Pigmentiphaga aceris: one gene and its partner. The protein of the gene in region 2 interacts with the protein of the main gene of each other region in a pairwise test. Links are inferred from orthologs where the notes say so. Each region holds a gene or a part of one and is shown on either strand. Other genes may lie near its edges.

What was found.
Region 1: the proteins of FXN63_RS17860 (region 2) and FXN63_RS23920 interact in binary tests that used the Escherichia coli proteins (3 or more experiments, as listed by UniProt). The link is inferred for Pigmentiphaga aceris from one-to-one orthologs.

Annotation. Positions count from the first base shown.
Region 1 is NZ_CP043046.1:5,554,562-5,569,857, reverse strand. What follows is about bases 12,020-14,847. They hold FXN63_RS23920 (PTS sugar transporter subunit IIA), read right to left. Parts: upstream 13,754-14,847; coding sequence 13,286-13,753; downstream 12,020-13,285. Other genes in these bases: FXN63_RS23910 (RNA polymerase factor sigma-54), read right to left, coding at 14,674-14,847; hpf (ribosome hibernation-promoting factor, HPF/YfiA family), read right to left, coding at 14,055-14,387; hprK (HPr(Ser) kinase/phosphatase), read right to left, coding at 12,352-13,281; rapZ (RNase adapter RapZ), read right to left, coding at 12,020-12,299. In the rest of the region: FXN63_RS23990 (ABC transporter ATP-binding protein), read left to right, coding at 1-810; FXN63_RS23985 (ABC transporter ATP-binding protein), read left to right, coding at 803-1,522; FXN63_RS23980 (SDR family NAD(P)-dependent oxidoreductase), read left to right, coding at 1,673-2,425; FXN63_RS23975 (SDR family NAD(P)-dependent oxidoreductase), read left to right, coding at 2,603-3,334; FXN63_RS23970 (FAD-dependent oxidoreductase), read left to right, coding at 3,331-5,073; FXN63_RS23965 (hypothetical protein), read left to right, coding at 5,273-5,887; FXN63_RS23960 (TlpA disulfide reductase family protein), read right to left, coding at 5,986-6,531; FXN63_RS23955 (BON domain-containing protein), read right to left, coding at 6,705-7,385; FXN63_RS23950 (phosphoheptose isomerase), read right to left, coding at 7,387-7,977; FXN63_RS23945 (YraN family protein), read right to left, coding at 8,048-8,635; rsmI (16S rRNA (cytidine(1402)-2'-O)-methyltransferase), read left to right, coding at 8,668-9,738; FXN63_RS26835 (hypothetical protein), read left to right, coding at 9,788-9,955; FXN63_RS27315 (septal ring lytic transglycosylase RlpA family protein), read right to left, coding at 10,177-11,316; more of rapZ, read right to left, coding at 11,397-12,019; more of FXN63_RS23910, read right to left, coding at 14,848-15,296. UniProt on the Escherichia coli protein: Seems to have a role in regulating nitrogen assimilation.
Region 2 is NZ_CP043046.1:4,123,517-4,139,323, reverse strand. Bases 5,119-8,457 are described here. They hold FXN63_RS17860 (sensor histidine kinase), read right to left. Parts: upstream 8,118-8,457; coding sequence 5,319-8,117; downstream 5,119-5,318. Other genes in these bases: kdpC (potassium-transporting ATPase subunit KdpC), read right to left, coding at 8,209-8,457. Outside these bases: FXN63_RS17895 (DUF1993 domain-containing protein), read left to right, coding at 1-114; FXN63_RS17890 (hypothetical protein), read left to right, coding at 150-869; FXN63_RS17885 (pirin family protein), read right to left, coding at 933-1,841; dapA (4-hydroxy-tetrahydrodipicolinate synthase), read right to left, coding at 1,939-2,937; FXN63_RS17875 (hypothetical protein), read right to left, coding at 2,953-3,285; FXN63_RS17870 (TorF family putative porin), read right to left, coding at 3,458-4,258; two-component system response regulator KdpE, read right to left, coding at 4,395-5,087; more of kdpC, read right to left, coding at 8,458-8,868; potassium-transporting ATPase subunit KdpB, read right to left, coding at 8,973-11,078; potassium-transporting ATPase subunit KdpA, read right to left, coding at 11,154-12,962; kdpF (K(+)-transporting ATPase subunit F), read right to left, coding at 12,962-13,051; FXN63_RS17835 (MFS transporter), read right to left, coding at 13,398-14,711; FXN63_RS17830 (hypothetical protein), read right to left, coding at 15,037-15,282; FXN63_RS17825 (hypothetical protein), read right to left, coding at 15,415-15,618; FXN63_RS17820 (DUF6496 domain-containing protein), read right to left, coding at 15,645-15,807. UniProt on the Escherichia coli protein: Member of the two-component regulatory system KdpD/KdpE involved in the regulation of the kdp operon. KdpD may function as a membrane-associated protein kinase that phosphorylates KdpE in response to environmental signals.

The DNA of each region.
Region 1 (15,296 bases), 1.4 Mb from region 2 along the record:
TCTGTGCTTGCGAACGAAACTACCGCATCGCTTGGCACGCAGACGGTTGATGCCAAGTCTTTCCTGGATGTGAGTGGCATCGTTGTGCGCTTTGGTGGTCTGCTTGCGGTCAACGGCCTGTCGATGCAGGTCGAGCGTGGCCGCATTCATGCGCTCATCGGTCCGAACGGCGCAGGCAAGTCCACCACCTTCAACTGCATCTCGTGCTACTACCAGCCGGCGCAAGGTCGCATCGTGCTCGATGGCGAAGACATCACGCACCATCGCCCGCATCAGATGGCCGCCTTGGGCGTGGCGCGCACCTTCCAGAACCTGGAGCTGTTCGGTGAATTGACGGTGCGCGAAAACGCCTTGCTGGGCACCCATTCTCACGCTGCCCGCACTGCCGGCATGATGCTGCGCCGCCCAGGTGCCGAAGCGCGTGATCTGGTCGATCATCTGCTGGAAAGAGTAGGCCTGGCCGACCACCACGACACACTTGCGTCCAACCTGGATTTCGGGCGCCAGAAGATGCTGGAACTGGCGCGTGCGCTGGCGATCAAGCCCAAGCTGCTGTTGTTGGACGAACCCGCTGCGGGCCTGCGCAATCGTGAGATCGAAACCCTGGATCGTCTGCTGCGCGAACTGTGCGAACGCGATGGCATCACGGTGCTGCTGGTCGAACATGTCATGCAATTGGTGATGGCAATTTCCGACCGCATCACGGTCATGTCCTTTGGCGAAAAGATTGCCGAAGGTACGCCGGAAGAAGTGCGCGGCAATCCGCGTGTGATCGACGCCTATCTGGGCAAAGGAACGCACCGTGGCTGAGAACCTGCTGGACGTGCGCGGGGTATCGGCCGCCTACGGCAACATCCAGGCCCTGCACGACGTATCGGTGAAGGTGCCGGACGGTGCCATCGTGGCGCTGCTGGGGGCCAACGGCGCTGGCAAGACCACCACCTTGAATGTGGTGTCGCACATCGTGTCGCCCAATGCAGGCGAAGTGTATTTCGATGGCAAGCCGATTCACCGCGACGGTGCCGATGCCATCGTGCGTCTGGGCATCGTGCAGGTACCCGAAGGCCGCGAAATTTTCCGCGACATGACCGTGCGCGAGAACCTGGACATGGGCGCATTCCTGCGCCGCGACCGGGCGCAGGTGCGCGCCGATCTGGACATGGTCTGCGACACCTTTCCACGCCTGCGCGAACGCATCAACCAGAAGGCCGCCACGCTGTCTGGCGGCGAACAGCAAATGCTTGCCACCGGCCGCGCCATGATGGCCCGCCCCCGCATGATTCTGCTGGACGAACCCTCGATGGGCCTGGCCCCGCTGGTGGTCGATCAGATCTTCGACATCGTGCTGAAACTGAACCGCGAACAAGGCATCACCATCTTGCTGGTGGAGCAGAACGTGAAGCTTGCGCTGGCGGTGTCCAGCTACGCGTACATCCTGGAAAACGGTGAGGTGGCGCTGGAAGGAAAGTCGGCTGCGCTGGCCAATGATGAAGGGATTCAGCGGGCGTATCTGGGTACGTGATCGGGGGCGTGAGCACGGTTGCGTGCGCTGCCGTCGGACTGTGGCGATCTCTGGCTCTGCCGACAAATCATCCGCACAGCAAGCTTCGTTCGATGCGTTTCAAGGACACGCTGATTGTCGGTGCGATGGCTTCATCACAAGGAACATGACGTGGGTTTGCTGGACAACAAGGTTGCGTTGATCACTGGCGCGGCACGTGGCCTGGGAGCCGCGATTGCGCGAGGTTTTGTGCGCGAAGGAGCCACGGTCATTCTGGCCGACCGTGATCTGGAAGGCGCACAGCGCACGGCACAGGACTTGATCGAAGCAGGCGCTCAGGCCAGCGCGGTGAGCCTGGATGTCACCGACCGCACAGCAGTTGCCGCTTGCGCATCGCAGGTGCTGGCCAGTCATGGCGGCATTGACATTCTGGTCAACAACGCAGGCATTGCCGGCGGCCCGCGCTTTGATGACGCCGGCACGCCAGCCGCGTGGGATCGCGTGATGGGCGTGAACCTGCAAGGCAGTTTTGAAGTCTCGCACGCGTTCGTGCCGCTGCTGAAAGCGCGGCGCGGCTGCATCGTGAATGTGTCATCCATCGTGGCCTTTGCCACCGGGATTTCAAGCACCGGCTACGTGGTGTCGAAAGGCGGCGTGCGCTCGCTCACACAAGTGATGGCGCGTGACCTGGCTGCGTTCGGAATCCGCGTGAACGCGGTTGCACCGGGCCTGATGGACACCGACATGGCCGCGCCGCAATTGGCTACCGAACACGGCACCGACTGGTTCACCAACCGTGCGCCGCTGGCCCGGCTAGGCACGGCAGACGAAGTGGTCGGACCGGTGGTGTTTCTGGCGTCAAGCATGGCGACGTATGTGACGGGTGTGGTGCTGCCTGTCGACGGTGGTTTTCTGGCGGTGTGAGGGAAGGGGATGAGTGTGCAGACAGGGGGGGCAGTGGACGTGAGCAACGCTATGAATCCAGGCACGCGGGACGAAGCTGGACAAGCCGGTGAAAGTCTTGTGAGCACGTCCAACGTGGATCACGTCAGTGGTGCGCAGCCGCTTGCAGACCCGCATCACACCGGTATCGCAGACGGCATTTCGCCTTTGGGCCTTGCGCTCGTCACGGGCGGCGCAAGCGGCATGGGCCGGTCCACCGTCGAGCAACTGGCACGCGACGGCTTCCAGGTCATCCTGGTAGACCGCAACGGCCCCTTGGCCGAACAGGAAGCCGCGTCCTTGCGTGCACAGGGCCTGAATGTCGATGCCCGTGCCATCGACCTGACCGACGAAGCCGCAGTGCGCGCGCTGGTGCGCGAGCTGCCGCCGCTGCGTGCGCTGGTCAATAACGCCGGCCTGTTCGACGAACGCAAATTCCTGGATGTGACCAACGAAGATTTCCGGCGCATCTACGAGATCAACCTGGTGGCCGTCGCCACCTTGACGCAGGAAGCAGCACGCAAGATGGAAGACGGCGCGCGCATCGTCAACATCGCGTCGCGTGCCTATCTGGGCGCGAAAAACCATCCGCACTATGTGGCGTCGAAAGCGGCCGTGGTGGGCTACACGCGCGCCAGCGCAATGGAGTTGGCCCCGCGTGGCATCCTCGTCAACGCCATTGCGCCGGGCCTGATCGACACGCCGATTCTGCAGGCACTGACGCCCGAACGGCTTGCCGCGCAGTTGGCCTTGCAACCCACAGGCAAGGCAGGCAGACCGGAAGACATCGCACGCGCCGTGTCCTTTTTGGTGTCGCCCAACATGGGGTTCATCACTGGTCAGGTCTTGTTTGTCGATGGCGGAAAATCGCTGGGTGGATCGGGATCATGACGGCCGTCCACGCTTCCAGTCGCCAACCCGATCATGGAGATTGGGACGAAACCGTTGACGCCATCATCGTAGGCAGCGGTGCTGCCGGCATGGCTGCGGCGATCACCGCCAAGCTGGCGGGGTTGAACGTGCTGCTGCTGGAAAAGACCGATCGCATCGGCGGCTCGACGGCCGTGTCGGGCGGTGCGGTCTGGCTGCCCTTGAATGCGCAGTCAGCCGGTGCCGGTCACCCCGATACCTTCGACAAAGTCTGGACCTACCTGGAACAAACCGTCGGGGATTCCGCACCGTCGGACATGCTGCGCGCCTATCTGGATGCCGGCCCGAAGATGCTGGAAGACTTCACGCACCAGGGTGTGTTGCGCTTGGTGGCACGCACTGCCTCGCCTGATTACTACCCCGACCTGCCAGGGGCTGCGATGGGCGGCCGCTCGCTCGATCCCCCCGAATTTGATGGCCGCAAACTAGGCCGGCACTTCAAAGAGTTGCGCGACCCCTTGCCCGAGTTTCTGGTGCTGGGCGGCATGATGATCAACATCACCGACGCCAAGCATCTGCTGCGTGTCACGCGATCCTTTGCATCGTGGAAACACGGCATGAAACTGGTGCTGCGCTACGTCAGTGACCGTGCACGTGGCTACCATCGCGGCACGCGATTGCTGCTGGGAAATGCGCTGGCAGCGCAGCTGTTCGAACAAGTGCTTCAGCGTGGCATTGCGTATCGCCTGAAGGCCGATCTGCAAGCGCTCGTGCGTGATGAAAACGGTCGAGTGATCGGTGTCGTGGTCCACGACAATGGCGCGCCCAAACGCATTCACGCACGCCGCGGTGTCGTGCTGGCAACCGGTGGATTCCCGTGGGATGCCGCACGGCGCAACGAACAATATCCTGCCCCCACCGGGCCGTGGTCGATGTCCCCGAAAGGCAACGCAGGCGACGGCATCCGCATTGCCGCAAGTGCCAGTGCAGCACTGGGAACCGGCCACACCCATGCCGCATTCTGGGCACCTGTGTCGTTGCTCACGCGCCCGGATGGCAGCGTGCAACGCTACCCCCACCTGGTATGGGACCGTGCCAAACCTGGCTTGATCGCCGTCAACAGCGCAGGCCGCCGCTTCGTCAACGAGGCCACCTCGTACCACGCGTTTGTCGAAGCCATGTATGCCGCACATGCGCAGGTGCCCAGCATCCCGGCCTTCCTGGTGTGCGACCAACGCTTCATTGACATATGGGGCTTGGGACTGGCGCTGCCCGGCGGTCGACCGCGTCAACATCTGATCGACGCCGGATATTTGTTGCGCGGCGACACCCTGGCTGAATTGGCGCAACAACTAAGCATCGACCCGCTTGCGCTGGCAGACACCATTGCCCGCTACAACCGCCTGGCCGCAGCCGGCGAAGACACCGACTTCGGCAAAGGCAGCACCGCTTACAACCGCTACCTGGGCGATCCCGATCACCACCCCAACCCCTGCCTGGCCCCGCTGGCTGACGGCCCTTACTACGCCGTGAAAGTCTACGCAGGCGACATCGGCACCGCCCACGGCATTGCCACCGATCCACATGCGCGCGCGCTAGACGCCACTGGCCAGCCCATCCCCGGGCTTTACGTGGTCGGCAACGACATGCAATCGGTGATGGGCGGCAACTACCCCGCACCTGGTATCACCCTAGGCCCGGGGCTGACCTTCGGTTGGTTGGCAGGGCGTGCGTTGGCGTCGACGGTGGCCGCGCGTTAGTTGGCGCGTAATTACCGCTGTGTCAGTACTTTCGCGCTTGGACTGATACGTCCACTTTGCATATCTCTCGCATCAATGCCTTCTATGCTCTTCGATTGCATCAAGCAAATATCAGCTTGTTTTCTATACGAAGATTGTCGTATTTTTAGGGGTCGAATGACTGCGCCAAAATCATCAGCGTGCACCAATGAGAACGTCCATGAAGATCTTCCAGGAAGGCGACCAGAGCAGGGCGGTGTGCAGCCACTGTGCGGATCTCGTCGTCACCACGTTTCGCCGACGCGACGTTCCATTCAGTGATGGGTCTTCTGTCGCGAAGAACATTCTTGTTGGCGTGTGCGACGTCTGTGACACCACCGTATCGATCCCTGCACAGTCCACGCCGGCCATCAGCAAGACGCGCAAAGAGGCGACGGCGTCCATCGAAGCCAACTTGCCTGCCATCTATGTGGATGTGCTGGACTACGCCGTGCACACGATTGATCACCGCGCCTCGACAGATTTTCGGCGGGTATTGCTGAGCTATTTTTTGCACCAGGCCGCAGGCGATGCACAGCTTGCAACGAAGCTGAAGGCAATGCATGCCAAGGCTTTGGTCAGGTTTCCCGAGCATCGCGGTGTGGCACGACGTCGTTTGTCGATGAAGGTGCCCGTGCGAGTCAGCGAAGACTTGCAGAGCTTGGCAACGCGCACTGAACTCAACACCACTGAATTGCTGAAGTCGGTGGTGTGCAGTATTCAGGACGATGTGTTGACGGCACCCAAGCCCAAGTTGATTCAGGCATTGCAGGGGCTTGCCGCGATATCAATCTAGCGGCGATGCGGTCAGCAATAGTGGGACTGCGTTTTTATTGACTATCGTGAGACGCGTGATGTGCATCACGCGTCTTGATGCCAGACTCTCTGCGCCGCTCAGCTAGCCAGCGCCTTCTCGATCGCCGCGTGGAATTCCGCAGTGTCGGGCTCACCCAGATAGCGCTTCAGAATCCGACCTTCACGGTCGATCAGCAAAGACGTGGGGGTCATCTGCACATTGCCGAAGGTCTTGGCGTGCTCGCCCATCGGGTCGAGTGCAACCTTGAAGGGCAGTTGACGCGTCTCGACAAAGTTCAAGACGTAGTTCGGCGGATCGTGACGCATGGCCACGGCCACCATTTCGTAGCCTTGCGGCGCGTACTTCTTGTAGGTGTCCACCATCATCGGCATCTCTTTGACGCAGGTGACGCAGTCGGTGGCCCAGAAGTTCAGCAGCACGACCTTGCCGCGCAGGCTGGCCGTGGTGATCTTTTCGCCAGTGATCGAGGTGAAGGTTGCGTCCGGCGCTTTGGGCGCGGGTGCCAGCGTAAACCATGCGCCTGCTGCAACGACTGCTGCCAACGCCGCGCCAACGATGAATTTCGCGGGGCCGCGTTTTGCCGGGTTGGCGGGAAGGGGGGGGGCAGTGCTGGAAGCAGTCATGGCGGGTCTCATGGGGGGCGGGGTGCGCGTCGCCGTTTCCGGTTGCCGCGGGCAATCGCGCCATGGCAACCGTGCGCTGCACGCAAGCCCCGGTCAGACCAGGGCCACGTGCAGGAAGTTCCATGAGTTTACTCCGGCCTTCCTGACAGCTTGGTGTGAGCCGTCAACAGACCTTATTGCGGTACCGGTGCAGCGTTGGCGCGGGCCTGCTGCCGTTCGGCTTCGGCCTTGGACAGGCCCTGCAATTCGCCTTCGCTGATGTAGTCGAAGACAGCGACAACCTTCAGGATGCCGGGGATGGTGGACACCAGTTGCGAGGCGCGCTTGCCTTCGCGCTCGGTAACGATGCCCATCAGGTAGACGTTGCCCCGGTCGGTGTTGACGCGGAATGCGTTCGAGAACAGGTCTTTGGCGTCGATCAAGGTGGCTTTGACCTTGCCGGTCAGCACCGAGTCGTTGGCCCGGGTGGTGAGCGAACTTGCAGGTGCCACGGCCAGGTCGTTGACCACGCTACGCAGGTTTTCGATGCTGCCGACCAGGCGTTCGATTTCAGCCTTGGCGTTCTCATTAGGCACTTCGCCGCTCAGCAGCAGCTTGCGGTTGTAGGCGTTGACGTTCACGTGCACGGCGTCGCCGAATTTTTCGCTGATGCGGCTGCCGGCCTTCAACTCGATATTCTGATCTTCCACCTGGATGCCCACCGATCGCCGGTCGGTAACCGCCATGCCACCCACACCCATCGCGGCACCGCCGAGAAGAATCGGCGCGCAGGCCTGCAGTACCGCTGCTCCGGAAGCGATGGCAAGGGCCAGGGCGATCGGGCGCAGCGTCGATGCAATTGAAGTACGGGTCATGTCAGGTTTCTCCTAGCAATTGGGCGTCTATGCCGTCGCACAAGGCGTGCAGCAGCAACAGATGGATTTCCTGGATGCGTGGCGTGCGCTCGTGCGGCACGCTTAGGTGGATGTCTTCTTCGGTCAGCAGCGCGGCAACGTCGCCGCCGCCGTGACCGGTCAATGCGATCACCCGCATGTCGCGCTCGTGCGCGGCGACGATGGCCTGCAGCACGCTTGGCGAATTGCCGCTGGCCGACAACACCACCAGGATGTCGCCCGGATGTCCAAGCGCATACACCTGCTGCGAGAACGCGCGGTCATAACCGAGATCGTTCGAGATCGCGGTCACGATGGCGGTGTCGGCAGTAAGCGCGATGGCTGCCAGCGGCATCCGTTCGCGCTCGAAGCGGCCGATCATGTGGGAAACGAACCGCTGTGCGTCGGCTGCCGAAGCGCCGTTGCCGCAAACGAGCACTTTGCCATCGTTGGCGATGGCAAAGAAGATCGCCTCGATCGCCGTGGCGGTCAGAACCGGCAAGGTGTCGAGGGCATGTTCGTGAAGCGCGATCGCGTCGCGGAAGTGGGTGGTGACCCGGGCTGTCAGATCCATGCGCGGATTATGGCATGCAGGCTCATGGGTGCAGGCTTGTTGCGGGTGTGCATGCGCTGCGCGGTGCGCGTCAGGTGTAACTGGGGGTGAAGGCGTCACGCAACCAGGCGATGCCTTCCGGGGAGATTGCCACGACATCGAAACGGCAGCGTGGTACGGGGCCGCGCCATGCGGTTTTCAGAAAAACTTGGGCTGCGCGGGTCAGGCGCTGCTGTTTGGCGAAGGTCACGCTGGCCGCTGCGCCGCCGAAGCGCGATGAGCTGCGGGCGCGCACTTCGACAAACACCAGGATGTCGCCGTCCTGCATGACCAGGTCGAGTTCGCCCACCCGACTGGCAACGTTGCGGGCAAGCAGTTGCAAGCCAGCATTTTCGAGATGGGCAAGTGCAAGCGCTTCTTGCTCTGCACCGTGGCGCTGGGTGGGGGACTGACGCGCAAGTTCTCGTCCGCTCGTGTCCAGGGCCGTCCGTGTGAAACCTGATGATGGTGCGTCGGCGGCAGCGGTCTTTCCTGTTGGCCGGACCTTGATCTTGGTTGGGGATGCAGGCTGCGTTTCACCTGCCGCCGTTCGCGTTTTTGCCAGCCACCGCTTGCGGGCGCGTCGTTGTGTTGCCAACAGACGTGCCTCGGGACTGAGCACGCGCGACTTATCCGTCATGACACCGCCGCCTGCTCGGGTATTCTGGCGGCATGCATATCGATCCTTCTTCTTCCGGTGCCGTCGATGCCGACGACGCCTACGCGGCACCCTTGCCCGTTACGGGGGCTGACGCGGCCCACACTGCCGCTGATGCGGCCGACGCGCGTGTGGATGTATCCGACATCGCGACGTCTGCCGCCAGTGTCTGGCCCCGTCTGGCCGAGCGCGTTGCCACCCAGCACTGGCCCGCATCCACGCTGTATGTCGTGGCCACGCCGATCGGCAACCTGGGCGACCTGAGCCTGCGTGCGCAGATGACCTTGCAGCGCTGTGACGTGATCGCCGCCGAGGACACCCGCAGTACCCGTCCCATGCTCGATGCCTGGGGCATTCGCACGCCCTTGATTGCTGCGCACCGCCATAACGAGGCACAAGCGGCCCAGGCCATCGTCGGCAGACTGACGGCGGGCGAGCGTGTGGCGCTGGTGTCCGACGCGGGTGCGCCGGGCGTAAGCGACCCGGGTGCGCGGGTGATTCGTGCGGTGCGCGAAGCAGGTTTCACCGTGGTGCCGATTCCGGGAGCCAGCGCCGTCATCACCGCCTTGATGGGCAGCGGCGTGACCACCGACGAGAACCCGGCATTCGTCTTCGCCGGCTTTGCGCCGTCCAAGCGCGTGGCGCGTCAGCGCTGGCTGGCGCAATGGACGGCGGTGCCTGCGCCCGTGGTGATCTACGAGTCGCCACACCGTTTGCGTGACACGCTGCGCGACGTGGTGGATACCTGCGGTGCCGAGCGTGGCATTACCATTGCCCGCGAACTGAGCAAGCGTTTCGAGGAAATCGTGACCTTGCCGGCCAGCGAGGCGCTGACCTGGATCGACGCACCGCACCGCGAGCAGGGTGAATTTGTGCTGATCATCAGCGCGCCGCCCGTAGCAACGGAAGAAAGAATCGACGGCCGTGCAGGCGAAATTCTGCAATGGTTGATGGAAGTGGCCAGCGTGCGCGACGCCGCGCGCCTGGCATCGCGCATTACCGGTGTGCCGCGAGATGCGCTGTACGCGCACGCGCTGACACTGCGCAAGGCGCAGGAAGATGACGCAGAGGAAGACGAGGACTGAAGGCTGAGCGTTTGCGCCGATCAGGCCAATCGGAAAACTGAACGGCAGCTTGGCTGGCGAGCTGACATTTGAGCTGACATTCGGGCTGACGTTCGGGCTGACATTCGGGCTGACGTTCGGGCTGACGTTCGGGCTGACGTTCGGGCTGGCAGAGGTGTTGATAGCCAGTCCAGCTATCAAGCCAGCAAGCAAGCTGAAGCTCAGATCAAGCAGCTGACCAGCAGGTAAACCGCCAGCCAGCCCATTTGCCGCAAACATAGGCATGGCGATTCCGCAAAGGGCGCGATGCTTCAGTATTCGGTGTGTGGCTCGCGGGCAGGGCGCTGCGACAGCGATTTGTCCGTGAGGGGTTCTGCGTATGGGATGGCACAAGCAGATGCGCCGTACGTAATGTCAGTCCGCAAGGGAGCCACTGTCTTGTGGCCCCTTGCCGTCCGCTTATTGCGTGACGATCATCGCCGTCATGTTCACCCGCTGCTGCAGCCGGTTGGCCGCCAGTTGCGCAGTGACACGGTCTGCATACGGACCGATGCGAACACGATGCAGGTTGCCGACCAGCACGATGCGCAGCGGCTCGGCCCAGTCGGTCAGCTGGCTGCGCAGGCGGCCAAGCAGGTCCTGGGCATTTTGCTGACCGCTGAACGCGCCCAGTTGCAGATACACGCCGTCCAATACTGGTGCCGCCGCAGTGCTGGGTGCTGACAAGCCTGCCGATGCGGCCGACGCAGACGGGTAGGCAGGCTGCGCAGCCGGTACTGGCCTGGGGGCCATCGGTGCCGGTGGCGGCAAGGCCTCGATTTGCGACGGGGCCGCTCCGAACGCAATGGGCGCAGTTGCCGCAATCGTGTCGGCGGGCAAGCTGTCTTGCGAGCCGAATCCGGTCGAGGGTGCAGGCGTATTGATATAGGCCGGGGCCGGGGCAACCGTGCTGGCGGCAGCCGAGGCTTCCAGCATGGCCACCGTCGCCGGTGCGCGGCTGGCGTATTCGGTTTGTTCACCCGCGCGTTCAGCACGAATGCGGGCGATCTCAGTAGGCGTCAGATGTTCGACCACCACTTCGGCACTGCCCGCACCCAGGATGCCCAGCTTCACGGCCGCCGTGTATGACAAGTCGATGATGCGGTCGCTGTGGAACGGACCCCGGTCATTGACGCGCAACAGCACCGTCTTGCCAGTGGACACGCGCGTGACACGCACATAGCTGGGAATCGGCAAGGTGGTGTGTGCGGCGCTCATGCCGTACATGTCGTAGGTGTCGCCGTTGGAGGTCTTCTGGCCGTGGAACTTCTTGCCGTACCAGGACGCCAGTCCCTGCACGCGATACGGCCGCCCGGACGTGTCGGGGGTGTAGTTTTTGCCGAACACGTTGTAGGGGCGGTTCGGGCCACTGGCCAGCGGTTCGACCGCAGGCATTGCGTCGGGCACCAGTTCCAGGTCTGAGGGCGGACGGTCCGGTGGGCCGTCATCTTTGTAGTAGCCACCGCCGCGCGAACTGCCGCCACCGCTGCTGCTGGCCGTGCTGCTGTCTCGCTTGGGGCTGCTGCCGCAACCGGCAATCAGCAATGAAACCGCCAACATGGCGACGGGAAGCGTATGGGAGAACGTGCGAGAAAGCGTATGAGAAACGCAGCGGATCTGCATGGCCGGCACGGGTCCTGTCAGGTAGAAAGCGGCGCGTGGCCGTCGGGCACCGGCAGCAGCAGATGCGGCTGGTTGCGATGGCGTATCAACACTTGTCCTCGATCGGCGAATCGTTCGCCAAGCCGTTCAACGATGTAGACCGAACGGTGCTGACCACCTGTGCAACCGATCGCGACCGTCAGATAACTGCGGGTGTCCTGCATGTATTGCGGCAGCCAGCGTTCCACAAACCCCGCAATGTCATCGACCATCGCATTCACGGTCGGGAAGGCCGACAGGTATTGCGCCACGGGCGCATCGCAGCCCGTCAGCGGACGCAGCACCGGGTCGTAATGCGGGTTGGGCAAGCAGCGCACATCGAACATCAGGTCGGTGTCGAGCGGAATGCCGCGCTTGAACGCAAACGACTGGAAAGTCAGCACCAGCGGCAGGCGGTCTGCCTTGATCAGGTCACGCACCCACGCACGCAGCTGACCAGGGGTCAGGTTCGTGGTGTCAATCAGATGACCGAGTTCCGACAGCGGGGCCAGCAATTCGCGCTCGGCCAGAATGCAGGCTTCCAGCGAGGGCGGCGTGCCACCGCGTTGCAGACGGTCGGTCAGGGGATGGCGGCGGCGGGTTTCTGAATAACGCAGCGCCAGCGTGCTGGTGCTGGCGTCCAGGAACACCACCCGCAGCTCGGTGCCACGGGCGCGCAGGGCGGTGATGACGTCGGGGAGTTCGGCGATGTCGCCCGGCGAACGGGCGTCGATCGCCACGGCAACGCGCGACAGATGCTCGTCATGCGCGATGCCGATGAACTCGTGGAGGAAACGGACGGGCAGGTTGTCGACGCAGGTATATCCCGCGTCTTCCAGCATGCGCAACGCCACGGACTTTCCTGAGCCCGAGATGCCAGTAATGAAGACGACGCTTAACACGGGGTCGATTGTGGCATGCGAGCTACCCACGGGCCAAGCCTCAAGGTCGGGTTCAGTCGTTGTCGTGGATGGCCTGCATCTGGCGATCCATGAAGTCTGACAAGGTATCGATGCCGCGCAGCTGCAAAATGGCGCTGCGCACGGCGGCTTCCACCAACACCGCCAAGTTGCGGCCGGCAGCAACCGGCAGCACCACCTTGCGGATCGGCAGGCCCAGAATGTCCTGGGTCAGTGCCTGCATCGGCAGGCGCTCGTAGTGTTCTTCCATCGAGGTGTTGCGCACCAGATGGACGATCAACTTGAGCTTCATCTTGCGGCGTACCGAGGTCTCGCCGAAGATCGCGCGGATATCCAGCAGCCCCAGGCCGCGGACTTCCAGCAGGTTCTGCAGCAAGGTCGGGCAGCGGCCATCGACAATGTTCGGGGCGATGCGGCTGAATTCCACCGCATCATCAGCCACCAGGCCATGACCGCGCGAAATCAGTTCCAGCGCCAGTTCGCTTTTGCCCAGGCCGGATTCGCCCGAGATCAGTACGCCCATGCCCAGCACGTCCATGAACACGCCATGTACCGTGGTGGTGGCCGCAAGCTTCTTGGCGAAGTAGATGCGCAGCAGGTCGATCACCTGCGATGCCAGCAGCGGCGACGCCAGCAGCGGCACGTTGGACTGTCGGCAATGTTCGATCAGGTCGTCAGGCGCAACCAGGCCTTCGGCCATGACCAGCGCGGGCACGCCGCCACTGACCAGTTCATCCAGGTGGTGATGACGCTTGCGCGCTTCGAAACGCTGGTAGTACGCGTATTCGGAGTGACCAAAGACCTGGATACGGGCCGGGTGGATCAGGTTCAAGTGACCAACCAGATCGGATGCGCCCAGGCACTCGTCGGGCAATGCATGCGTGCTGCCGCCCAACTCGCCGGCGATCCACGTCAGCGACATCTTCTCGGCGTTCTCGTCGAACAGGGTCTGGATGGTCAGCATGGCTTTACGAGGCTTCCGCCGGTACCCATTGGCTGAACACGGCATGCACCGCACCGGCATCGGTCTCGGTGCTGAGCGTGTCGCGCAGCTGGCTGTTCGACAGGATCTGGGCCAGTTCGGACAGGATTTCCAGATGCTGCTGGGTAGCCTTTTCCGGCACCAGCAGGAACACCATCAGGCGAACAGGCTTGCCGTCCGGCGAGTCGAAGGGGATCGGGGCCGACAGGCGCACAAAGGCGGCGACCGCGTCGGTCAGGCCTTTGATCCGGCCATGCGGGACCGCCACGCCTTGACCCAGGCCGGTAGAGCCCAGGCGCTCGCGCGAAAACAAGCTGTCAAAAACCGCCGAGCGGGCGATGCCGTGATTGTTTTCGAACAGCAGTCCAGCCTGTTCGAATACGCGTTTCTTGCTGGTCGCTTCCAGATCCAGAAGGATGTTGGAAGGAGGCAGGATCCGTGAGATCAGATTCATGTTCTATCTGCGCCTGGCTTGCGAGCGTGGGCCGGAGTGAGCCGGAAAGTAAATCAATGTACGCAACGTACATGCTGATTTTCAGCTGATATTCAGCTTCTGTCACGCCCGCAGACGGACATCTCCTGTTGGACAGCGGGCGATTATAGCCCTGCTTGTCCCGGGGCCAAAAAACCGATCGACGCGAACGTGTCGGGAAATGCCGTGCATTTGCTGCCATCCAACAACAAGGCCCGCATTCCGGCGGGCCTGTCTGCTCAATGTCGCTCGGTCACTGAGACCGAGGCGCGATGCCTAAAACTTATAGGTCGGACGCGACATATTGTTTCTTGACCGCTTCGGGAACGCGAGTCTGCTGGACTTTGTCTTTGTACTTTAACAATTGACGGTCAAGCTTGTCGGCAAGTGCATCGATAGCGGCATACAGGTTTTCGTCTTCAGCTTCGCAGTGGAGATCCTTACCGGTCACGTGCATGGTGATGTCGGCCTTCTGCATCAACTTTTCGACCGAGAGAACCACGTTCACATCGATGACATGATCGAAGTGTCTCAGGACACGCGCGAGCTTGTTCATCACATACTCGCGAATAGCAGGGGTGACCTCGAGATGATGACCGCTGATGCTCAGATTCATGTAAAGCCCTCCTTCGAGCGTTGAAACCCCGGAAGTTGAGTCTCCCGGGACTGGCCGCTTGCCGGAAATCCGGTGCTTGCCGGGTGGCCCGCACTGCGTGCCACATCGTTTGCGTTGCGCCAGCAGTGCCGGCTGTCTTGCCACGCAATCGAGGTGGCTGGCAGGTGGTGGAGACCGCGTCGCCAACACCTATTAGATCGGGTCCGATCGCTACGCTTCAAGCAACTTTTGGCAACAGCACGCTAGGGGATTGCCCTGATCATTGCCGCATGTTGCGGCGGGCATTTCAGATCGACTTGCGCAGGGAAACCGGCGGGATCTGGAGTGCTTCGCGGTACTTCGCGACGGTGCGGCGCGCGACCACGATGCCCTGTTCACCCAGGGTCTGAGCAAGCTGACTGTCCGAAAGCGGCTGGGTAGGATCCTCCGCGCTGACGAGCTGTTTGATCAAGGCGCGTATCGCGGTTGACGATGCGGCACCACCGGTTTCCGTCGCGACATGGCTACCGAAGAAATGCTTGAGTTCGAAGGTACCGAACGGCGTGAGCATGTACTTCTGCGTAGTGACGCGAGAAATGGTCGACTCGTGCAGCCCCAGTGTATCCGCAATTTCGCGAAGCACAAGCGGGCGCATGGCGACTTCACCATGATCGAAGAAGCCATGTTGACGATCGACAATGGCTTGCGACACCCGAAGGATGGTGTCGAAGCGCTGGCGCACATTGCGGATCAGCCAACGGGCCTCTTGCAGCTGTGCCGACAGGCCGGCATGGGCGCAGCTGCGATCGCTCTTGAGCAGCTGGGCGTACAGATGATTGATGCGCAGACGTGGCATCGCTTCTGAATTCAGATGCACGACCCACTGCTTGCCAAGCTTGCGCACCACCACGTCGGGCACCACGTAGTCGG
Region 2 (15,807 bases):
TATTTGCTGACCTTTGCGCTGCCGAATTTCTATTTCCACCTGACCACCACCTACGCGATTTTGCGTGCCAATGGGGTGCCGCTGGGCAAAATGGATTTCCTTGGCAAGCCGTAAATATCGATGTGATATTGCGTCGGTATTGAAAGCGAGTGGTACATGACAACTGGATGACAGCTTCATGTAATACATTGGGGGTCGATTTATCGTCCCCCAATTTTTTCATGTATCGCAATGCTTTGCTTCACCCGGTCAGGCTGCTGACCGGATTTGTCCTTCTCGGCCTTTTATCCTGTTATCCGCTGTCCTTTGTCATGCCGGCTCGTATGGGCTGGGAGAACGGCGCAGTGGAAAACATCCAGGTCGTCGTGTTGTTGATCGGGTTGATGCTTGCCATTGCCTACGCCGCCCGCACTGTTGACAGGGTGGAACATCGTTTCTGGCTGATGGTGGCCCCGTTCTGGCTGATATTCATCGGCCGTGAATTGAGCTGGGGCGCAGTATTTCTGAAGCCCATTCATATCAATGAAGAAGGGCCGGGATTTTCGTCCAGCCTGCTTTGGTACAAACCGGCGGTTTATCCGTTTCTTGGTTTGCTGCTGGCAGTCAGCGCCTACCTGATATTGCGCCACCGGCTGTGGCGGGTCATATGGAAGTTGATTCGCAATGGCCAGTTTCCCTTGCTGCAGCTGGGGCTGAGCGTCATCGCCATTTTGGTGTCGACCAATACCGAGGGTCATGGCTGGCATGATTTCAATCTGCCCAAACCACAGTTGCAGGTAATGGAAGAGCTGGTGGAAGTGGCTGCCTACGTGTCCTTGCTCGCGGCTCAGTTGCGTATTCGGTATGGGATGGGGCTGATCAAGCGTTGATAAAGCGTTGATCAGACGCTGAACCGTTGCCAGACGGTTCAGTGTCTTATGTTCTGAATCAGATCAGGACAAGGGTTCGATGCGCGGCGGGGCTGCCTGGTGCGGCAGCGGAATGAATTCTTCGTCATCATCAGGCGGCAGCGCAATGCGGCCGGATTCCCAGTCGTCCTTGGCCTGTTCGATGCGCTCCTTGCGCGACGACACGAAGTTCCACCAGATGTGGCGTGGGCCAACCGAATCACCGCCCAGCAGCATCAGCACCGCGCCTGCGGTACCGGCTTTCAGGGTCGGGTCGTCTCCCACACGGTCGAACACCAGCATCTGGCCGGCCACGTGCGGCTGGCCGCCTACCTCGATGCTGCCTGACGCGATGTAGATGGCGCGTTCTTCATAGCCACGCGGCAGCGTGAAGCTGGCACCGGCTTGCAGCACCGCATGCACGTAGAACAGCGGCGAATGGGTTTTCACCTTGCTGTGCAGGCCGTAGGCTTCGCCAGCAATCAGGCGCATCCAGATATCGCCGTCGCGTGCTTCCGGTAGCGCTTCGACCAGGTAGTTATCGAAACTGGGGTCGGTTTCCTCATCGGCTTCGGGCAGCGCCACCCAGGACTGCAGCAGTTCGAGGCCCTGGCCGGCAAACGCAGCCGGGTCTTCGAAACGCTCGGAATGGGAAATGCCACGCCCGGCCGTCATCCAGTTGACCTCGCCCGGCACAATGACCTGCTTGACGCCCAGGCTGTCGCGGTGCGTGACATTGCCACTGAACAGGTAGCTGACCGTGGACAGGCCAATGTGCGGATGCGGTCGCACATCCACCTTGCGTACTTCCTGCGCGGGCAACTGAACCGGACCGGCATGGTCCAGAAAGATGAACGGCCCGACCATGCGCCGTTTGGCGAACGGCAGAATGCGTTGCACCAGCAGGCCGTGACCCAAGTCGGCGCGGCGGGGATCGATGACCATTGTCAGCATGGCGAAGCTCCAGGTTGGATGGCGCCTGGATGCAAGCGCCCGCGCCGATCTTACCTTGACCGTCAATACCGACGTCAGCCCTATAAGTGTCTTGAATTCACTGGCTGAAGAGAGTAGAAGCTGCGCGCTGCCGCTCTGTGGAAGGCGCATCGATCCGCAGCATTGCCTTGTCGATTCTGGCGGCTAGTGCATCTGATGCGGGTGTCATGGGCAGGCGAAGCTCGTCTGCAATCCAGCCTTGGGATGCGAGCAGCTTTTTGACTGGAGCCGGGCTGGGTTCTTCAAACAGCAGCCGGATCAAGGGGCGCAGCGGATCGAACAAGCTTCGCGCTGTGTCGGCCTGACCCGCGTGCGCCAGACGCATTACTTCCACCATGCGTTGGGGGAATACGTGCGCCACGACGGGAATGGCACCTTGGCCGCCGCGCAGGGCGTGGTCGAGAAACGCATCGTCTTCGCCGCACAGCACGGGGATTGCATTGCGTCGGACCAGGGTATCCAGCATGTCGGGATCGCATTCCTTGACGGCAGCAAACTGCGGGTCGCGTGCCAGCGTTTCCAGGGTCGCAACATCCATGGCAACACCGGTGCGTCTGGGTACGTTGTAGAGCATCAAGGGGCGCTGCGTGGCGCGCGCCAGTTGATGGTAGTGCCAGGCAATACCGTCTGCGGAGGGACGCAGGTAGTAGGGCGGGGGCACCAGGTAACCCGCCAGATTCAGGCGATCCAGGCGACGGATGTCATCGCAGACCTTGCGGGTGTCGACGCCGCCCATGCCAACAACGATGGGCAGGGCGTCGGGCAAGGTCTGCACGGCTTGCACCATGGCCAACTTCTCGGCCGTGCTGAGCAAGTTGCCTTCGCCAGTGGACCCGAACAACACCAGGCCCGTGATGCCTGCACGCCGATAGTGATCGGCAAGTTGCACGGCGGCGTCCATGTCCACCTTGCCGTGGCGCATGGGGGTGATCATGGGCAGCCAGATGCCGGTGAACTGCGCGCGTTCAGCCTTGCATGGCAGGCTTGAACGGCTGGCCTCGCTGTCCGCAGATGTCGTCGAAGCAGGGGCCGGTCGGGTGGGAAAAACTTCAGTCATGAGATATGTCATGACTTAGTGCGTGGCCGCGCTGATCGAAGGCTGCACACGACCGAATTCGGCACCGGGCAGGTCACGCATGATCGCGTGCATCAGGCTGTCAACACCACTGCGCGTGGTGCGCAGCGACAGCGTGACGCAGGCGCGCGCGTGGTCGACTTTCATCACATAGATGTCCACGGAATCTCCCAGTGCAGCATGCAAGGCGCGCCGCACGCCCAGTGCATCGCGCGTTTCCACACGCAGCGTCAGCTGGACGGATTCGGCAAGCGGTGCTTGCGGCGCAGCGTGGCGCGCCATCAGCAAGGGGGAGTACGTGGACTGATGATGAAACTGTCGTGAGGCCATGTCTGTGATCGGCGGTCCCCGCATCTGCGGTGACCGTATCGGCGAGTGGATAAGGATTCCAATATAGGAATTGCCGCATAAACCCCTCGCAAAGAAACGCGTGCTGACCGTAAAGATTGCGTCAATGCGATGTGCCCGGTTTACGGTGCCGGGCACGATCCTTCACAAGCGATCAGAAAGCCTGGGTAAGCGTCAGCAAGGCGGCCTCTCGCCCCATGAAGCGGCCTTTGGCATTGGTGTAGACGCTGCGCTTGGCGTTGGTGTCCACGTAAGCCAGTGACACCGTCAAGCCCTTGGCAAGTTCTTTGGACAGACCAAGTTTCCAGTCCAGATACGACGCGTCGGCTACGTTGCGGACATACTGGTATCCCACGTGTGCATTGGCCGTGAGGCCCCAGAAACCGGTGTCCAGGTTGGCGCTCAGGTCGTAGTACTGGCTATGCCTGCTGCCCGCGAAACCGAACAGGTTGGTCAGTGCATTCGAGTATTTGAAATTGAACACGCCGTAACCCACGCTTGCATACACCTCGGTGGTGTTTGGGCTGGTGTAGCCGGTCGGATAGTCGCCGGGGTAGTAGTAGCGCAAGACACCAGCATCCAGCATCACGTCGTTGGCCAACTTGGTCTTGAAACCGGCGTAGAAGTCCATTTCCAGCGGCGCGGATACCGCCGGGCTGCTGTCGTCCAGCCAGCTGACGTTGGAATTCCAGTTGCCGATGTAGAAACCGCTGGCATGATTGAGATCGAAGCCGCCTTGCAGTGCGGGGTGGCTGTTGGTCTGCATCAGGCCGCGATAGCGGTACTCGCTGGCCAGTGACAGATTGGCGGTCAGGGTGTAGTCGGACGAGGTGCTGGCAGGGGTTGAGCCAGGTTCAGTCGCCGTTGACTGGGCCAGTGCAAACGGGCTGAATGCGATACCGGCGACGACAAAAAAACCTGCGGCCAAGCGCTGGGGAATACGTGGCAAAGACATGCATTTCTTCCTGAGGTGACAAGCGTTTCAAGCGAGCCGCCACAGTAGAGAGAAGCGCATAAATGCCGAGACAATAATCCGGGCGTTTGTATAAGAAAAAGGTAAAAGCCGAGCAGCGAATCTGCTCCCCCTGGAGTCAGCCCGCGAACCGATACCCCACACCCACTTCCGTCAGCAGAAACACGGGCTGTGCCGGATCGGCCTCCAGCTTGCCGCGCAGATGGCCCATGTAAATACGCAGGTAGTGGTTGTCTTCCACATGGCTTGGCCCCCATACCTGGCGCAGCAATTCCCGATGGGTCATGACCTTGCCGCGCTGTGATACCAGGGCTGACAGCAGCCGGTACTCCATGGCGGTCAGATGCAGGTGTTCACCCGCCTTGGTCACGGTGCGACGCGACAAGTCCAGGTTGATGTTGCCGAAGTTGATTTCCGCCGAATGTTCGCCCGCCAGCCGCACCTGTCGGCGCAGCAGCACGCGCACACGTGCCACCAGTTCACCCACGCCAAAAGGCTTGGTCAGGTAGTCGTCTGCGCCGGCATCAAGCGCGCCGATCTTGTCGGATTCCGCGCTGCGGGCCGACAGCACCAGCACCGGTACGTCGGTCCAGCCACGCAGCTCGGTGATCAAGGTCATGCCGTCTGCATCGGGCAGGCCCAGATCGAGAATGACCAGATCAGGATGGCGCGTGCCGGCTTCGATCAAGCCACGTTTGACGGTCTCGGCTTCGAACACCACCCAGCCTTCGGCTTCCAATGCAGAGCGCACGAAACGCCGGATGTTCAAGTCGTCTTCGATCAGCAGCAAGGTGGGCTGGTAACCGTTGATGGGCGCGGTTTTTTCCAGCGCCGTGGTGCTCGTCCGCGTGTTCATTGCTGTGTGGATCTCCGTGCTTGTTTCAGTGCTCGTTTCAATGCGTCGTTCTGCATTTCCTGGACATTCGGCGGGTGTGTTGCCAACTGTCTGGTGTCCAGGTAATTCACCAATTTTATGAGTCAGCTTGGTCTTCAGTTTTACAGAGGTTCAGCCCGATTCGCTCGACCAGTTTCGCTCAATCCATCATGCCTGTTCATTCGGCAATTCCACATCCTCTGGCAGTTCCGCCAGCATCGCAGGCGGCGTGCCCAGCGGCAGCGTGAAGACAAACCGGGCACCGGCTCCGTCCGCACGCTCTACCCAGATCCGGCCTTGATGCGCGCTGATGATGGCCTCGCATACTGCCAGGCCCAGGCCGACGCCGGGCGTGGCCGACTCACGTTCACCACGTGTGAACTTGTCGAAGATGCGTCGCTCGGACCCTTCCGGCACACCAGGGCCGTGGTCTGTGACCGATACGCGCATCAGTTCGCCATCGACCTGCGCATCCATGTGGATGGCGCTGCCGACGGGGGCATATTTGGCGGCGTTTTCCAGCAGGTTGCACAAGACGCGTTCGATCAATACGCCGTCGCACTCCACCAGGGGCAGCGCGGACAAGCTGGCAATTCGCACCGGGTGGCGCAACAGCGCCTCACGCATGACTGCCAACGCCGCACCCACCAGTTCTTCCATCGACTGCCACTCGCGCCGCAACGGGGCTTCGCGGCTTTGCAGGCGCGCCATGTCCAGCAGGTTGACCACCAGCGCGTGCATGCGCTGGGCCTGGTCACGCATCCGGGCCAGGTCGTCCTGAACGTTGGATGGCAGGTCTTGTGCGGTGCGCATCAAGGTTTCTGCCGTGCCGATCAGACCCGTCAACGGGGTGCGCAGGTCGTGCGACACGGCGGCCAGCACCGAATTGCGCAGCTTTTCCGATTCCACATTGACCAGCGCCTGCTGCGCAACCTCCACGTAGTGCAGACGTTCCAGCGCGATCGCGATCAGGGTGGCATAGGCTTCCAGTTCACGCCGGGCATCGGGGCGGGCCAGCGATTCACCGGCTGGCGTCTCGATTGCCAGCACCCCGCGCACCCGCATGGGTGCCTTCAAAGGCAGGTACAGCAAGGGGCTGTTCGACAAGGTGTTGGTGCCTGCACCTGCGGCCTGCCCGTGGTCGTAGACCCACTGCGCCAGCGCCGATTCCAGCGCCTGCATGCCATTGTCTTCACGCGATGCCAGCTTCAGTCGATCATCTGGCCCCAGGATGTACAAGGCGCAGCGCGACCCGAAGGCGGCGTGGATGAAGGTGGCGGCAGAGTCCACGATCTGTTCGGGCATCAGCACCGACGACAGCTCGCGCGCGAATTCGTACAAGCCCCGTGCATCGGCCTCGCGTTTGACCGAACGTTCTGCCTGCATGCGCAGCCCGGCGGTCAGTTGGCCGATCACCATGCCCACGCCCAGCAGCACCACAAAGGTCAGCAGGTACTGCACGTCCGACACGCCGAACGAGGCAATCGGGTCCACAAAAAAGAAGTCGAACAAACCTACGCTGATCAGTGCAGCCAAGGCGGCCGGGCCGCGCCCGTGGCGCAATGCAACGACGACTACCGCCAGCAGAAACAGCATCACGATGTTGGTCTGATGCAGGATCGGGAAGACCAGCGCCGACAAGCCGGTGGCCACGGCGCAGTACAGCAGCGCCCACGCATACGCAGCCCAGCTTTTGCCTGCCTTGGGCGCGGGCGTGTTGTTCACGGTACTGGGATCGCGGCGCGGAATGGGCGCGGCAGCAACCGTGGGGGCACCCAGCCGGATCACGTCCATGCCGGGGCAGGCCGCTGCCAACTGGTCAGCAAAGCTATGGCGGTGCCAGATCCAACCGGGTGCCAGCACCGCTGACAACAAGGCCGACAAGGACCAGCGCAGCACCGGCGAGCGACCGGCGCGCCCGCGCCCGACAACCGCTTTGGTGACGTTGTGCCGGCGCACGTAACGCACCACGGCATCTACCATGTCGCCGCCTGCCAGGGTCTCGGTGCGAGCACCCAATGAATCGGCCAGCGCCAGCGCACTTTGCAGGCGGTCGTGGGCAGCATCCCCTTGCGGTTTGACGCGCAAGGTTTCGATGGTGATCACATGCAGCTCGCATTCCAGCTGCTGCGCCAGGCGATGCGCATTGCGCACCACGTAGTCGGCATCGGCGTCGCCCGCCAGGCAGGCAACCACCGCTTCGCGGGTGCGCCACACGGCATCGATCGAGCGGTCCTGGCGATATTCCAGCACGTCATCGTCAACGTGTTCGGCCGTGCGGCGCAGGGCCAGTTCACGCAGCGCAAACAGATTGCCCTTGCGAAAGAAATTGCCTGCTGCATGACGGGCCTGTTCGGGCAGATAGACCTTGCCTTCTTTCAGCCTGCGCAGCAGTTCATCGGCCGACAGATCGACCAGAATGATCTCGTTGGCCGCATCGAAGACCGTGTCGGGCACGGTCTCCCAGACGCGCACACCGGTAATGCCGCTGACCGCGTCATTCAGGCTGTCCAGGTGCTGCACGTTCAGGCTGGTCCACACGTCGATGCCGGCCGCCAGCAGGTCTTCGATGTCTTGCCAACGTTTGGCATGGCGGGATTCCGGCGCGTTGGAGTGCGCCATCTCGTCCACCAGAATCAAGGACGGCGCACGCGTCAGCGCAGCGTCCAGGTCGAATTCTTCCAGCGTGTGGCCACGATAGCTGATCTGCTTGCGCGGCAGCACAGGCAGGCCGACCAGCAGCGCCTCGGTTTCGCGCCGTTTGTGGGTCTCGATGATGCCGGCCACCACGTCGCGGCCTTCCGCGTGTTGGGCGCGTGCCGCCTGCAACATGGCGTAGGTCTTGCCCACGCCCGCCGACGCACCGAAGTACACCCGCAGCTTGCCGCGCGCCGCGTTGCGGTCGGCGGCGTTCAGGTGTTCGAGCAAGGCGTCAGGGTCGGGGCGGTCGGGGCTGGTTGAGGCCATCGTGGTTGGATGCGAATGAAAATATCAGGCCGGGGAAAAATCAAGCATGGGCGGATTTGGCTGGATCTCCTAACCCCAGCTACCACGCCGCTTATTGCTGCTTCGCTTCATCCAGCGCCAGATTCAGCGTCAGCACATTCACCACCGGCTCGCCCAATATACCGATCAGGGGCCGTTCGGTGTGCGCCTGGATCAGCGCATGGACGTTATCCAGCGACAGCTTGCGCAGACGCGCCACGCGGGCCGCCTGATAGTTGGCGGCTGCCGGACTGATGTGTGGGTCCAGCCCGCTGGCCGAGGTCGACACCAGGTCCACGGGAATTTGCGCGCTATTGCCAGGGTCTGCCTGGCGCAACGCTTCGATTCTGGCCACGACGGCATCACGCAGCGCCGGGTTGGTTGGGCCCAGGTTGGAACCGCTGGATGCGCTGGCGTTGTAGGGCATCGGGCCAGTGGCAGACGGGCGTCCCCAGAAGTATTGCGGTGAACTGAAGGCTTGGCCGATGAGGGTCGATCCGACCACCTTGCCGTCGCGTTCGATCAACGAACCCGAGGCTTGGAAGGGAAACATCAGTTTGGCGACGCCAGTAGTGGCCAGCGGGTAGAGCACGCCGGTGACCAGCGTCAAGGCCGCGAACAAGACCAGGGCAGGGCGCAGCACGCCGCTGCGTTCGGGGAAGCGGGCGGGGGTGCCACCGTGGGTGCCTCGTTGACCGGCATCCGAGGGAATAGGAAGAGTAGGGCTGTTCATGGAAGTGTTCCGTATTCAAGATGCGGATGCCTGGGGGCACCCGCGACAGTTTCAGAGGCAAGGCAATTGGGCCGAATCAGATGAGAGCATCACGCCCATGCATCTCAGGCCAGCCCCAGCACGGTCAGGATCATGTCGATGGCCTTGATGCCGACAAAGGGCACCAGCAGGCCACCCAGGCCATAGATCAGCAGGTTGCGACGCAGCAGCACGGCGGCACCCAGCGGGCGGTAACGCACACCTTTCAAGGCCAGCGGGATCAGCGCCACAATGATCAACGCGTTGAAGATCACGGCCGACAAAATGGCCGACGAGGGCGTGGTCAGCTGCATCACGTTCAATACGCCCAACTGCGGATACACCGCCGCAAACGCCGCCGGGATGATCGCGAAATACTTGGCCACGTCGTTGGCCACGCTGAAGGTGGTGAGCGACCCGCGTGTCATCAGCATCTGCTTGCCGATTTCCACGATCTCGATCAGCTTGGTCGGGTTGGAATCCAGGTCGACCATGTTGCCGGCCTCTTTCGCGGCCTGTGTGCCGGAATTCATGGCCACGGCCACATCTGCCTGGGCCAAGGCCGGCGCGTCGTTGGTGCCGTCGCCGGTCATCGCCACCAGGCGACCTTCAGCCTGATAACTGCGAATCAGCTTCAGCTTGGCCTCGGGCGTGGCTTCCGCCAGGAAATCATCCACGCCGGCTTCGGCCGCAATGCTGGCCGCTGTCAGCTTGTTGTCGCCGGTGATCATCACGGTCTTGATGCCCATGCCACGCAGCTCACCAAAGCGCGCCTGGATATCGGGTTTGACGATGTCTTTCAGTTCGACAATGCCCAGTGCGCGCGCACCGTCACTGACCATCAACGGGGTGCTGCCACGGCGCGCCACGTCGTCGGCCAGGCGGCGGGTGGCGTCACTGACCGTGCCGCCTTGCGAGATGACCCAGGTAGCCACTGAATCGACCGCGCCTTTGCGCAGCACGCGCTCGCCCAGGTCCAGCCCGCTCATGCGTGTCTGGGCAGTGAAGGGCACGGCCACGCCATCGACCGCCCCGGCCTGCGATTGCGTCACGCGGTCGGCCAGCACCACGATGCTGCGGCCTTCCGGGGTTTCATCGGCAATCGAGGCCAGGCGTGCGGCCTGCGCCAAATCCTGCACCGACACGCCTTGCGCCGGCAGGAAGTTCGAGGCCTGGCGATTGCCGAAGGTGATGGTGCCGGTCTTGTCCAGCAACAACACGTCCACGTCGCCAGCGGCTTCCACCGCACGGCCAGATGTGGCGATGACGTTGGCCTGCATCATGCGGCTCATGCCGGCCACGCCAATGGCAGACAGCAGGCCGCCGATGGTGGTGGGGATCAGACACACCAGCAGCGCCACCAACACGGTCACGGTGACCACTGAACCAGCACCGGCTGCGTTCACCGCATACAGCGAGAAGGGCAGCAAGGTGGCCACGACCAGCAGGAACACAATCGTCAGACCCACCAGCAAGATGGTCAGCGCGATTTCGTTCGGTGTTTTCTGGCGCTTGGCACCTTCCACCATGGCGATCATGCGATCCAGGAAACTCTCCCCCGGGTTGGACACGATCTCTACGAAAATCCAGTCCGACAAGACCCGCGTGCCGCCTGTGACGGATGAGAAATCACCGCCCGATTCGCGAATCACCGGGGCCGATTCACCGGTGATGGCGCTCTCATCGACCGAGGCCAAACCAGCCAGCACCAGGCCATCGCCAGGGATGGTGCCGCCGGCTTCGACCAGCACCACGTCACCTTTGCGCAGGTCGGCCGAGGCACGTTCAGTGGTGCGGCTGCGCCAGGCATCGGCGTTTGCGCCTTTGGCATCGGCAAGCCGGAAGTCTTTCAAATAACGCGCCATGACGGTGGTGCGCAGACCGCGCAGCGCAGCGGCCTGTTGTTTGCCACGGCCTTCGGCCAAGGCTTCCGCAAAGTTGGCGAACAGCACCGTGAACCACAGCCAGATGGTGATCGCCAGAATGAAGCCTGCCGGCGCTTCGGCCTCGCCCAGCACGGCCATGATCCACAGCACGGTGGTCAGCATGCTGCCCACGTACACCACAAACATCACCGGGTTCTTGATCTGCGCAGCGGGTGAAAGTTTGCGGAAACTGTCGATCAGTGCGGGCATCAGCAGCGCGCCGGACAACAGGCCGAAGGGTTTGGCCGCAGGCATTGCCGACGGCATATCAGCGTCGCGAGCGGCCGTGGCCGTCGTCGCGACAGGATGATGGAACTTGCTCATGTCAGTGTTCCGTGACAATCAAGGTTGAAGATGTTCGGCAACCGGGCCGAGTGCGAGCGCCGGCACGTAGGTAAGCGCACCCACCAGCAGCACGGCACCGATCAGCAGCACGACAAACAGGGGGCCGGTGGTGGGCATGGTGCCGGGGCCGGCCGGGATACGGCGCTTGGTGGCCATGGACCCTGCCAGGGCCAGCACCGCGACGATGATCGCGAAACGGCCGAACCACATCGCCAGGCCAAGCAACACGTTGTAGAAGGGCGTGTTGGCCGACAGGCCCGCAAAGGCGCTGCCGTTGTTGTTGCCGGCTGAAGACAGCGCATACAGGATTTCCGAGAAACCATGCACGCCCGGGTTCAGCACGCCGGCCTGGCCTGCACTGGTCATCACGGCGATGGCGGTGCCGGTGAGCACCAGCAGCGGCGTCACCAGAATCACCACGGCGATCATCTTCATGTCGAAGGCGTTGATCTTCTTGCCCAGGTATTCCGGCGTGCGTCCGATCATCAGGCCGGCGATGAACACCGCAAGAATGGCGAAGGCCAACATGCCGTACAGCCCCGAGCCCACGCCGCCGAACACCACTTCACCCAGCTGCATCAACAACATCGGCGACAAGCCGCCCATGGCCGTCAGCGAGTCGTGCATGCCATTGACCGCCCCGCACGATGCGGCAGTAGTCACCACGGCAAACAATGCGGTGGCGCTGATGCCGAAGCGGCTTTCCTTGCCTTCCATGTTGCCGCCCGGAGCCAGCGAGGAATGCACCGCGTCCACACCGGGTTGGGCCAGCATCAGATTGGCCTGCTGTTCGAAGTGCCCGGTGATGACAGCAAACACCACGAACAGCGCCGTCATTGCCGACAGAATCGCCACGCCTTGCCAGCGATTGCCAACCATTTCTCCGAAGGTGAAACACAGCGCAGCCGGGATCAGGAAGATCGCCAGCATCTGCAGGAAGTTGCTTAATGCAGTGGGATTTTCAAACGGATGAGCAGAGTTGGCATTGAAGAAGCCACCGCCATTGGTGCCCAGCAATTTGATGGCTTCCTGAGACGCCACCGGACCCATCGCAATGTTCTGCGTGCTGGCGGTGGCTGGGTCGGTCAGCGCAACGCCTTGGGCGTCTTTCAACGGTGTGCCAACTGCGTCCACACGCGGGTTGTCGTAGCTGACGGTTTCTATCGTCTGCACGACTTTGTAGTCGTCGAAGTTCTGAATCACACCCTGGCCAACCAGCGCCACGGCTAGCAGCAATGACAGCGGCAGCAGCACGTACAAGGTGATGCGAACCAGATCGACCCAGAAGTTGCCGATGGTGCTCAGTTGATGGCGAACCAGGCCGCGCACCAGCGCAAACAACACGGCAATGCCGGTCGCGGCAGACACGAAGTTCTGCACGGTAAGCGCCAGCATCTGCGTCAGATAACTCATGGTCGCCTCGCCGCTGTAGCCTTGCCAGTTGGTGTTGCTGACAAAGCTGATGGCGGTATTGAAAGCGGAATCTGGCGAGATGTCGGGCAGGCCAGCCGGGTTCAGGGGCAGGCCGCCTTGCAGACGTTGCAGCGCATACAGCACCAGCACGCCTAGCGCGCTGAAAGCCAGCAGCGACACAGCATATTGCTTCCAGCCCATTTCCCGATCCGGGTTGACGCCAGCCAGGCGGTAGAAGCCGCGTTCCAGCGGTCGCCCCCAGGCGGTCATGAACCGGGCTCCCGTTCCGCCGCCACCTTCCACCGCCACGCGGATATACCGCCCCAGGAAGGGGGCGATGACAAACAGGACGGCCAGGTAAAGACCCAGCAGTCCGACAAATTCGGCGTTCATCAGAATTTCTCCGGCTTGAACAGGGCAAACACCAGATAGACCAGCAGCAGGGCGGCAACGCTGCCGCTAAGCAAGTAGAGCCAGGTCATGAGCGCTCTCCCTGCAGCAAGTCGTCGCAGAAGTGCGCCAATCCGAATGTCAGGCTGACAAAGAAGGCGAAAGTGATGAGGTAGACGGCGTCCACGTTGGTTCTCCCGGGAGCTTCGCTCCCCGTGCAAGCCAAGCCACAACAGGTGGCTCGGGCGTAGGCTTGCAGCGTAGGAAAACCAGCGTAAAAACGGGATATACGTTCTCGGGGGCGCTATAAAAAGCGCGTAAAAACGGCGTGCAGAATGCAAAACGCCGACCGGGCAAGGCGCGGTCGGCGTTTGTATGGGACGGGTGCCCGGTGGGAACAGTGCCTGGATCTACACTGCGCTTGAATCCAAAAAGTGCTTAGATATTCTGGACCTTTTCAGGCTTCACACACAAGACCAGTACCGCCCCCACCACCAGCACGGCTGCCAGCATGTAAAGCCCGATGTCGGTGCTCTTGGTGGCATCGACGATGCGGCCCATGATGATCGGTGCGGTGAACCCCGACAGGTTACCGAAGGAATTGATCATGGCGATCCCGGCCGCTGCCGCCGCACCGCCCAGGAACGCCGTGGGCAAGCCCCAGAACACCGGCAGCGTGGACATGATGCCCATGGTCGCCACGGTCAGGCCAAACATAGCGATGAACTGGTTGGCATGGAAGCTTACGCTGATCACCAGGCCGATGGCCGCGACCAGACTGGCGATGGCCGCATGCCAGCGTTGCTCGCGCACCCGGTCGGCATTGCGTGCCACCAGGTACATGGCGACCACGCCGAAGAACCACGGAATGGCGCTCAGCAGGCCGATCTGCAAGGGGTCGGCAACGCCGATCGACTTGATGATGGTCGGCAGCCAGAAGCTGACGCCATACAGACCGGACACAAACGAGAAGTACACCCCGGCCAGTAGCCACACACGCGGATTGCGCAATACGGTCAACGGGCTGGCTTCCGCCTTGGTGGATGCCTCGGCCGCGATGTCACGCGCGATCAGTGCTTTTTCGCTGGCGTTCAGCCATTTGGCTTCGCTGACGCGATCATCCAGATACTTGAGCACCACCAGGCCAAGCGCTGCTGCCGGCAAACCTTCCAGCACGAACAGCCATTGCCAGCCACCCAGCCCGGCAACGCCTGCCATGTCACGCATGATCCAGCCCGACAGCGGGCCACCGATCAGGCCGGCAAACGCGATTGCCGTCATGAACAGCGAAGTGGCGCGATTGCGTCGATGGGCGGGGTACCAGTAGGTCAGGTACAGGATGATGCCGGGGAAGAAGCCTGCTTCCGCCACCCCAAGCAGGAATCGCAGAATGTAGAAGGACATCGGCGTGGTGACGAACATCATCGCCGCCGATATCAGGCCCCAACTGATCATGATGCGCGCGATCCATTTTCGCGCGCCTACCTTGTGCAGGATGATGTTGCTGGGAATCTCGAAGATGAAATAGCCCAGGAAGAAGATCCCGGCACCCAGGCCGTAGACCGTGTCGCTGAATTGCAGCGCACTTTGCATCTCAAGCTTGGCGAACCCGACGTTCACGCGGTCGAGATAAGCCGCGACATAGCCGATGAACAGCAGTGGCAGTAGGCGCCAGCCCACCTTGCGGTAGACCGCATCGGCTTCGGCGCTTTGCGGACCTGGAATATTGGGAGTTGCGGTTTGCGTCGACATGCTCGTCCTGGAATTAATGGCCCGGCAAGGCTAGCGCCGATGTATACACATGGATATCCCGGATATCCCTTGCACTGCAGCAAAGGCCTGCAACGACGCCGTCTTTACCGCGCTGGGTGTCGGTCTGATGAAAGTGTATGCATAGTTGACAGGTCATCGCGCTGCATTGCATTGGTCGCAATACATTGATTTCCATGCAGGAAATTCACGCAAGATGCCCTGCGTGTGCAGTCAGGCTCGATGAGCGAACGCGATCGAAGGCGTTGGTTGCGCGCTTGAAGAACGCGCTGGCTGACCTGTGATGCTGAACGTCTTATTTGCCGAATTACTTTCCAAACGCAGAGGGCAAGTCGGCATTCAGACCACCCAGGTCGACACCCGTCGTGCCCAACCCATTCTTGCGCTTCTTGTTGGTGGTGCTGGGTTTCTTGGCCGCCGGTGCCTTGGTAACCACCACGGGCGCAGCGGCCTGTTCGCTGCCGGGCAGCGGCAAGGTAGCTTCCATCGACTGGCTGGCTACTTCGAAAGCGGCAAAAAAATCGGCAACGGCCGAGGGCGGATTTCCTGACATGGCAGACCGACAGCATAAGAGGCGGCCCGCAGTGTAGCGCGCCCTCGTGACCAATAGGCCATCGAGGGCGCGCGAATCTCCATCAATACCACGCACCGCAACATTTGCGGTGGCGTGGTTAGACATGGCGTATCAGTTCGGACGCCGGGCCCCTTGCCCGTGATTGCGCCCGCTCTGCTGATCGGCACCGGTGCCGATCTGGCTGGTGTGGCCGTCTTTCTTGCTGCGATTCTGTTCGCTGCCGTGACTGCGTTGTTCGTCGCGCGACACGTCATCGGCCTGCGCCTGCTGCTGTTGACCCGGCTGTTCGGTTTTGGTTGGCTTTTTCTGCGTCATGAAAGTGCTCCTGATCGGATGAAAGTTCAGCGTGCTGCCTGGCTTTGTGCGGCACGGTTTGCTGCACGTGTACGCGCAGCCTTCTTCGCGGCCTCGGACCGGCCAGCCGCGCCCTTGGTGGCTGCACCCTTGCGGGCGGCCGCCGAACGATCTGCTGCAGTGCGGGTGCTTGCCGTCCGCTTGGCGTGA